Regions from separate parts of the Dorea sp. AF24-7LB genome, predicted to be linked through region 1. Evidence: a T-box and tRNA genes for the amino acid it is inferred to sense, from the RefSeq annotation. Region 1 holds a T-box; the other holds one or more tRNA genes.

Region 1 (4,438 bases):
CTGTCGGTATATTCCCCGTCAATCCGGTACGTTGTAACTTCATATCCCTCTCTGCCAAATACAACCGTCACTGTACCGTGTTCAATCCCTGTGTCAAATGTTTTATCAAATAAAGCTTTTGTCTCTCCGGGCATCGCAGATGTTGTGATGTCCCAGTCACCCGGCGTTCTATTTAAAAGTGAATCTCTTACACACCCACCAACTGCATACGCTTCATAACCATACATCTGCAATGTAGTGATAATCTTCTGCACATTCTCTGGTAATTGTAATTCTAAATATTCCACATTTTTACCTCCACTTATCCACATTCCATTTTATCATACCACATTTTTGAATTGGGGACGGGGTTTTTCCAGAAAATCCCCGTCCCCAATTCAAAAAGACCTGTCCCTAATTATCTAATATATTTCTTCTAACACTTGTTTTCTTATGTTTTCCACCATACATTGTGAAATATTAAGAGCCGTTTTTATTTTTCGATCAAATTCGTTTCTCATTGCTGAGTATTCTAATATTTCCTTCATAGATTCTTTATATTGCTGTGACATACTTTTTAATATCTCTACAGCAATCTCTTTCATTTGATCAAATTCTTCTTCCTTTATATCAATAAATAATAGCTTGTTACTACTATCCGGCAAATTATGAAACGCCCAGAACTGCTCTGCTGTTCCAAAAAATTCCTTGATTTTTTTATATACATTTTCATCCAAAATCTCTTTTTTTCTTATTTTACATAATTCATTCATGCTTCCATATTTATATGATCTTGGATCTTTACATAATTTTGCCTTTACGGGATTCAAATGAATATAGCGCAAACAGTTCCAAAAATAATTGGCATCTTCTATGCACTGGCTTTGAAAACGATTTTGAAAAACAACTCCTGATCTTTTATGTTTATAATTATAATATGATGCATATTTTGATGATATAACAGCCATAAATGCTGATAAATCTGATAAACTTGCTTTTATTAAAAGGTGAAAATGATTGGGCATGATGCAATAAGAATATATGCCCACATGATATTTGTCACAATTCTCCCGAATCAAATTTAACATTCGTCCTTTTTCTCGGTTTTGTGCAAATATAGATAAATGATTGACTCCTCGATTAGTTACATGATAAATATCTGATATACTTTTCTTCCTTGGTTTACGAGGCATTCCTGTCTCCTTTCCTAAAAAGGGACAGGTCTTTTTCAATTGGGGACGGGGATTTTCTAGAAAATCCCCGTCCCCAATTATATTTTAATAAGATTTTCCCCAATATGCCATCTGTTTTGCAGGTTTTCCACAATAGATACATTTGTCGGAAATAAATTCTTCATCTTCAATCAGACATCTGGTTGCTGCTCCGCCTGTCAGATATTTTACTTCGCCTTCACATTCTGGATCTCCGCACCAGCAGGCTTTAACAAATCCACGATTTGCTTTGAACTTCTCTACCATTTCGTCCATTGTTGTTGCTGTATCGATGTGGCTGTTCAGGAACTCTTCTGCGCGGTTGTACATATCCTGCTGTTCCTGTTCAAGGATTTCTCGCAGTTTTACAGCAATCTCATCCAGAGATACAACGATCTTCTCACGATTGTCACGACGTACAACCACAACCTGATTCTTCTCGATATCTTTTGGTCCAATCTCGATACGTGTCGGGATTCCGAGGATCTCCTGCTCAGAGAATTTCCATCCCGGGCTCTTGTCGGAATCATCAATCTTCACTCTGTATCCTGCTTTTTTCAGCTCATCAAACAGTGCATATGATCTGTCCAGAACGCCTTCTTTGTGCTGTGCGATTGGAATGACTCTACATTCTACCGGTGCGACATGCGGTGGTAATACAAGTCCGTCGTCATCACCGTGAACCATAATAAGTGCTCCGATACTTCTTGTAGACCATCCCCATGATGTCTCATAAGCACTGTGTAATTCGTTATTTTTATCTACATATTTAATATCAAATGCATCCGGGAATCCACTTCCGAAGAAATGACTTGTCGCAGACTGAAGTGCTTTTCCGTCATGCATCAGTGCTTCAATCGTATATGTGTCTTCTGCTCCTGCGAATTTCTCGTGTTCTGCCTTTCTTCCTGCTACGAATGGAATAGCCATTGTCTCTTTATAGCAATCCTTATAAACTTCCCACATCTGAATTGTTCTTTCTTCAGCTTCTTCGTATGTTGCATGAAGTGTATGGCCTTCCTGCCACAAGAATTCTCTGGAACGTAAGAACGGTCTTGTTGTCTTCTCCCAGCGCAGTACGGAGTTCCACTGGTTCCATACCTTCGGAAGATCTCTGTATGATTTTACTGTTTTTGCCCACAGGTCACAGAATAATGTCTCAGATGTCGGACGAATACATAATCTTTCCTGTAATCTCTCCATTCCACCATGTGTTACCCATGCAACTTCCGGTGCAAATCCTTCTACGTGATCTGCTTCTTTTTCAAGAAGTTCTTCCGGAATCAGAACCGGCAGGTATACATTCTCTACACCTGTTTCTTTAAAACGTCTGTCCAGATCTGACTGGATCAGTTCCCAGATCGCATAACCATTCGGTAAGTAGTTCATGCATCCTTTTACGCTGGAATAATCACAAAGATTTGCTTCACGTACAACGTCTGTGTACCACTGTGCGAAATCTTCGTCACGAGATGTGATATTTTTTACTAATTTTTCTTTTGCCATCTTTCTTTCTCCTTTTCTACTTTATTCTGGGAGCTCCTTTTATAAAGCCACAAATATAAATCCAACATTCTTACAGTGCCAGAAAAAAATATAATATGCTTTGACACATGTCTTGCACCAGCCGCATTACGGAACGACTATAACACTCATTTAGCAAGCCCTGATGTGGAACATAGATCGTTTGCGAATCTGCTCATAAATAAAATCACCTGGTACTCACTACGTTGCAAGCCTATAAGCGAAAAACATGGTGAAAGGTTTTGATTTCAACATCATCTTAATAAAACATCTACAGAACCTGCCACTGACAATTTTCTCCGGTGGTCAGGACAATAATGATAGCGATAGCATAAAACACGCTTTTCAAGTTTTATCCGCTGATTAGCGGTCGTCAAATGTAATCATGCAAGCATGATACATTTTCCTCGCCGCCATAATAAAAAACGCCGGACCTTTCAGCTCCCTAAAAAGGGACCGAAAAGCTCGGCGGTACCACCCTAGTTAACTGCAACCCTTTTGCAGTTCTCTTCATTCATCATTAACGCTGACGGAAACGCTGCATTTTCATACAGTGGCTCCAAGACCGGTTCCACAGTGCGCCTGCCAGACATCTTTCACCATTACGATGTCCTCTCTGCTGCCCGCTACCATGTACTAATTCTCTTCATCGCCATATTATTTATGGAATTGTTCATAATTTTAATCTATGGTTTTTCTTTTGTCAAGCAACAAACATGATTATTTTTCGCTCCTAAATTGAAAATTTAAACTCCACTCTTAATCTCCATGATGGATCTTACTCCTGCATAAGTAGAATTTAACCTTGCAAGCTCTAAATTCACATATGTAAAACACTTAACACAAAATAAATCATTCTATCAAGGCTCTACTCTATATTTTGCATATGCACAACAAATTACAATGTAGAAATTCAATAAAAGTCACAACTTTTAAAGTATGAGTGGAATTTAGTTCCGCACTGGAATTTACTTTTTCAAGTCAACCTCCTGCATTTGTATTTCCCGGCAATCCCGCTATAATTTATTTGCATATTCCATAGCTCTGTGCTTAAATAAAAAAAGAAATCCAGATTTCTGACAGGAGGAAATCATTCATGCAGAATCATATTCAAAAAAATTACAGAAAAAATAATTCTACTTTAAATATTTTATTCGAAGATTCCGATATTATCGTATGTGAAAAACCGCACGGCACAGCAACGCAGAGCCGCCGTATTGGTTCGCCTGATATGGTAAATCTGATCAAACGCCACATTTATGAAACATCTTCTGATAAAAGCGAGCCATATCTCGCAGTAATACACAGACTGGACCAGCCAGTCCGCGGTATTCTTGTCTTTGCCAAAACACCTGCTGCCGCAAAAGATTTAAACCGCCAGCTTCAGAATGGTGATTTTGGAAAATATTATCTTGCCCTGACAAACGGAATTCCGTCTGACACTTCTGGAACACTGGAAAATTATTTGTATAAAAATCCGCAGACTAACACTGCGTCTGTCTGTGATGCAAAAAAGAAAGGCGCAAAAAAAGCTCGCCTCTTCTACGAAATCCATAATGAGTTACGAGATTTTTTCACAGATACTTCCCGTTCCACTCCAGATACTATCAACACAAATTCCGAAGATATTTTTTTCAGTAAAAATCCCGTAAACACCGGGGATGAGCATGCTTCAGACATCCAGGATATTTTTTCAAGCAGCACCTCTATGGACAACGGGCAGT
Region 2 (4,438 bases), on a different contig from region 1:
CTGGACCGGAGATTTCCGTTGCAACAACAAAAGCATACAGCACACAGTTAATTGCAGGTTATGCACTGGCAATCCAGTTTGCCAAAGTAAGAGGCGAGATTGACGAAGCGCGTTATAGCGGTCTGATCAAGGAAATGCAAACCTTGCCGGAGAAGATTGAGAAGATTATTGAAGACAAAGAGAGAATCCAGTGGTTTGCATCCAAACAGGCAAATGCAAGAGACGTATTTTTTGTAGGTCGTGGTATTGACTATGCAATCTGCCTGGAAGGAAGTCTGAAGATGAAGGAGATCAGTTATATTCATTCTGAGGCATACGCTGCAGGTGAATTGAAGCATGGAACGATTTCTCTGATCGAAGACGGCATTCTTGTTGTCGGTGTTCTGACACAGCCGGATCTCTATGAGAAGACAGTTTCTAACATGGTTGAGTGCAAGAGTCGTGGCGCTTACCTTATGGGACTTACAAACTTTGGACAGTATAATATTGAAGATACAGCAGACTTTACGGTATATATTCCAAAGACAGATCCGTTATTTGCAACATCACTGGCAGTCATCCCGTTACAGCTCCTTGGTTATTATGTCAGCGTTGCAAGAGGTCTGGATGTAGACAAGCCGAGAAACCTTGCGAAGAGTGTTACAGTAGAGTAATCTTCCTGCAAAAGGCGGTCGTTTAGAAAATATTAAAAGAATATTAATAAAAAAGGGTGCTCAATATTGTGATGAAAATGCTATAATATTATCGCAATATTGAGCAATATAGCATCTGAAGGAAACTACCGATGGCGGGCTTGAGAGATGCTGGAACAAGGAGAGGTACAAATGAAAACGACATTAGTTATTATGGCTGCCGGAATCGGATCCCGTTTTGGCGGCGGAATCAAACAGCTGGCACCGGTCGGACTGCATGGGGAGATCATCATGGATTATTCCATTCATGATGCAATCGAAGCAGGATTTAATAAGATTGTCTTTATTATCCGTAAGGACATTAAGGAAGCATTTAAGGAAGCAATCGGAGATCGTATTGAGAAAATCTGTGCGGATCTGGATGTAGAGATTGCATATGCATACCAGGAGCTGGATGCACTTCCGGAAGGAATCGAACTTCCGACCGGACGTACGAAACCGTGGGGAACCGGACAGGCAGTTCTTGCGTGCAAAGATGTTTTAAAAGAGCCATTTGCAGTTATCAACGCAGATGATTACTATGGAAAGGAAGCATTTACTAAGCTTCATGATTTCCTCGTAGATTACACACCGGAGAAGGCGAATGCATTCTGCATGGCAGGTTTTATCCTGAAGAACACATTAAGTGAGAATGGATCTGTTACCAGAGGTGTGTGTGAACTGAATGAGAAAGGCTATCTGACAGCAGTTCATGAGACACATAACATTGTGAAGACGGCAGACGGTGCAGCAGTCGATACAGAAGACGGACTAAGAGCCATCAATCCGGAATCTTATGTATCTATGAATATGTGGGGACTGACACCGGAATTTGTCGACATACTGGAAGCTGGATTCAAAGAGTTTTTTGAGACAATGGGAGACAAAGACATCTTGAAAGCAGAATATCTTTTGCCGATTTATATTGATGAACTATTACAGGCTGACAAAGTATCTGTAAAAGTGCTTGACTCTCATGACAAATGGTTTGGTGTAACATACAAAGAAGACAAAGACTATGTTGTAAAGTCTTTTGCCAAACTGATCGAAGACGGCGTATACGCTGAGAAACTGTTTGAGGACTTGAAGTAAGAATTATCAGAAATAAGAAAGACTGTTATAGCATGCGCGCATGCTATAACAGTCTTTCTTGATTTTATGAAGTTATTGTAATGTTGGAGTGCTTTTATGAGAAAATGCAATTACATCAACGGTATAATAATATAGAAACGAAAAAATTGTAAATTTGCAAACCATCGCAAACCCGCGTAAAATGGGCATTTTCAAAGACGCTCGACAAGAAAATACAAAAAAGTTGAAAAAAATTAAAAAAAGGGGTTGCAATTTTTGGATTTGCTGATATAATAATATTTGTTCGCTGATGAAATACAAAAGATAAAAAACGAACGCAACAGAGAACTACGTAATGCGGATTGGTGTAATGGCAGCACAGCAGACTCTGACTCTGTTAGTAGAGGTTCGAGTCCTCTATCCGTAGTTCCTTGGCAGGGGCGCCGAGTGTTTTGAATGTTTGAAACATTCGGTTGACATGCCGGAGTGTGGCTCAGCTTGGTAGAGCGCTACGTTCGGGACGTAGAGGTCGCAGGTTCAAATCCTGTCACTCCGATTAAGATGAATCTCAAAGCTTATTGCTTTGAGATTTTTTTTTGCTATGGCATCCGGAGAAAGTTGCCGGTGGCAAGTTCTGTAGCTTATGGTGATGGGAAAAATGCGTCATACTTGCATGATTTATAATTGCAATTTCTTGACATCTGTTGGTGGGGCGAGTATCATTAACTGTGTTAAGACTGTAACTATCCAGTATAGTTACAGTAGATGAATTAACGAGTAAAAGAGTGATGACAAGGGGAGCTTATGTATAGGCTGAGAGGAAGTTTAGAAACTTCGACCCGGAACCTGATATGGATAATGCCATCGTAGGGATGTATTAGATATTACAGAACCCTCCTTCGTCTTCAGTCGAAGATACAGGAGGATTTTTTTGTGCAAGTTGGAGCTTACGGAGGAAGGCTAAGAATAAGCCTAAAAAGAAGAAAAACAACAGGAGGCCAACAGTCATGAAATTATTTCAGCAGAAATCAGTGATCGAGAAATATGATGATGTGAAAAGCTTTGTGGAAGCATACAACATCGGAGCGGATGATTTCATTCTCGCGACAAAACGGATTTACGAGACCTGTTTTGCACCGCTGAATCTGAAAGCACATGTAGAATACAAGAGCAAATATGGCAGCGGTGAGCCGACAGATGTAATGATCGATGCACTGCTTGAGGATTTCCGTCAGGGAGATTATAAGAGAATCATTGCTATCGGCGGTGGAGCTGTCATTGATATGGCGAAGATTCTTGTACTGGACGGGGAAGCGAAAGCAGAGAGCTATTATCGGAAAGAAGTACCGCTTCGCAAAGTGCGCACACTTCTTGCAGTGCCGACAACCTGTGGCGCAGGATCGGAAGTGTCCAATGTCTCCATTACAGAGATTACTTCGATCCACAGCAAATTAGGACTCGCCGTAGACGAGATTTATGCAGATGAGGCAGTGCTGATCCCGGAACTTTTGCGTGAGCTTCCATATGAGTTCTTCGCAACCAGCGCGATCGATGCATTTATCCATGCGATTGAATCTTTTGTATCACCAAAAGCGAACCTCTACACGGAGATGTTCAGCGAGAAAGCAATGGAGATGATCGTGCATGGATTCCGTGAGATTATCGCTCATGGAAAAGAATACCGGATGGAGCTGCTGGAAGATTTTCTTGTGGCAAGTAATCTGGCAGGTGTTGCATTTGGCAATGCCGGAACCGGAATGGTGCATGCCATGTCCTATCCGCTGAGCGGAATGTATCATGTCGCACACGGAGAGGCAAATTATCAGTTCCTGACTGCCGTATTTGCTGCTTATCAGAAAATGAATCCGACCGGCAAAATCATTCGTCTGAATGCATTTCTCGCAAAAATGATGGAATGTGATGAAGCGGTTGTCTATGAAAAACTGCAGGAATTGTTAGACCAGATTATCAGTCGTAAAAAATTAAGAGAATATGGCATGAAGGAAGAAGAAATCCATTCATTTGCCGTAAGTGTAGACGCAAGTCAGCAGAGACTTTTAAATCAGAGCTATGTGAAGCCTACCATTGAGCAGATGGAGGCAGTTTACAGAGAACTGTACTAGATAGTATACGAAAGTATAGAATAGTATATTCAAACATTAGGAGGAGAATTATGCTTGGAGAAATGTTAAATAAAGTCAGAGAGACAACCCCTCTGGTTCACAATATCACAAATTATGTAACCGTAAATGATGTGGCAAATGTATTGCTGGCATGTGGCGGAAGTCCGATCATGTCTGACGAGCCGCAGGATGTGGAAGATATTACTTCCATCTGTGGAGGATTGAATATCAATATCGGCACATTAAATATAAGAAGTATCGAAGGCATGAAGCTGGCTGGAAAGAAAGCGGCAGAACTTGGACATGCAATTCTGCTGGATCCGGTAGGAGCGGGAGCAAGTGCACTGCGCACGAACACAGCCGTTTCTCTGATGGAAGAAATTCCGTTTTCCGTGATCCGTGGAAATATTTCCGAGATCAAAACCCTGGCATCCGGCAGTGGTACAACAAAAGGCGTAGATGCTGATGTTGCAGATGCAGTGACAGAAGAGAATCTGGATGAAGCAGTCGCATTTGCAAAGGCATTTGCAGAGAAAGCAAACTGTGTTGTTGCGATTACAGGGGCGATTGATC

Evidence for each region. The T-box of region 1 lies ahead of proS (proline--tRNA ligase). A T-box ahead of a tRNA ligase gene usually reads a tRNA of that ligase, here a tRNA-Pro.
Region 2: it has a tRNA-Pro gene. The T-box ahead of proS (proline--tRNA ligase) is inferred to sense a tRNA for this amino acid. The anticodon was not compared.

The regions. Positions count from the first base shown of each region.
Region 1 covers NZ_QUFR01000010.1:78,702-83,139, reverse strand. The annotation lists gene DWY31_RS10605 (CCA tRNA nucleotidyltransferase) at 1-287, opposite strand, end outside; gene DWY31_RS10600 (REP-associated tyrosine transposase) at 402-1,172, opposite strand; gene proS (proline--tRNA ligase) at 1,257-2,696, opposite strand; T-box leader at 3,163-3,373, opposite strand; gene DWY31_RS10590 (RluA family pseudouridine synthase) at 3,811-4,438, shown strand, end outside.
Region 2 covers NZ_QUFR01000002.1:153,433-157,870, reverse strand. The annotation lists gene glmS (glutamine--fructose-6-phosphate transaminase (isomerizing)) at 1-653, shown strand, start outside; gene DWY31_RS03180 (nucleotidyltransferase family protein) at 825-1,763, shown strand; tRNA gene DWY31_RS03175 (tRNA-Gln) at 2,099-2,169, shown strand; tRNA gene DWY31_RS03170 (tRNA-Pro) at 2,225-2,298, shown strand; TPP riboswitch at 2,527-2,632, shown strand; gene DWY31_RS03165 (4-hydroxybutyrate dehydrogenase) at 2,750-3,865, shown strand; gene thiM (hydroxyethylthiazole kinase) at 3,916-4,438, shown strand, end outside.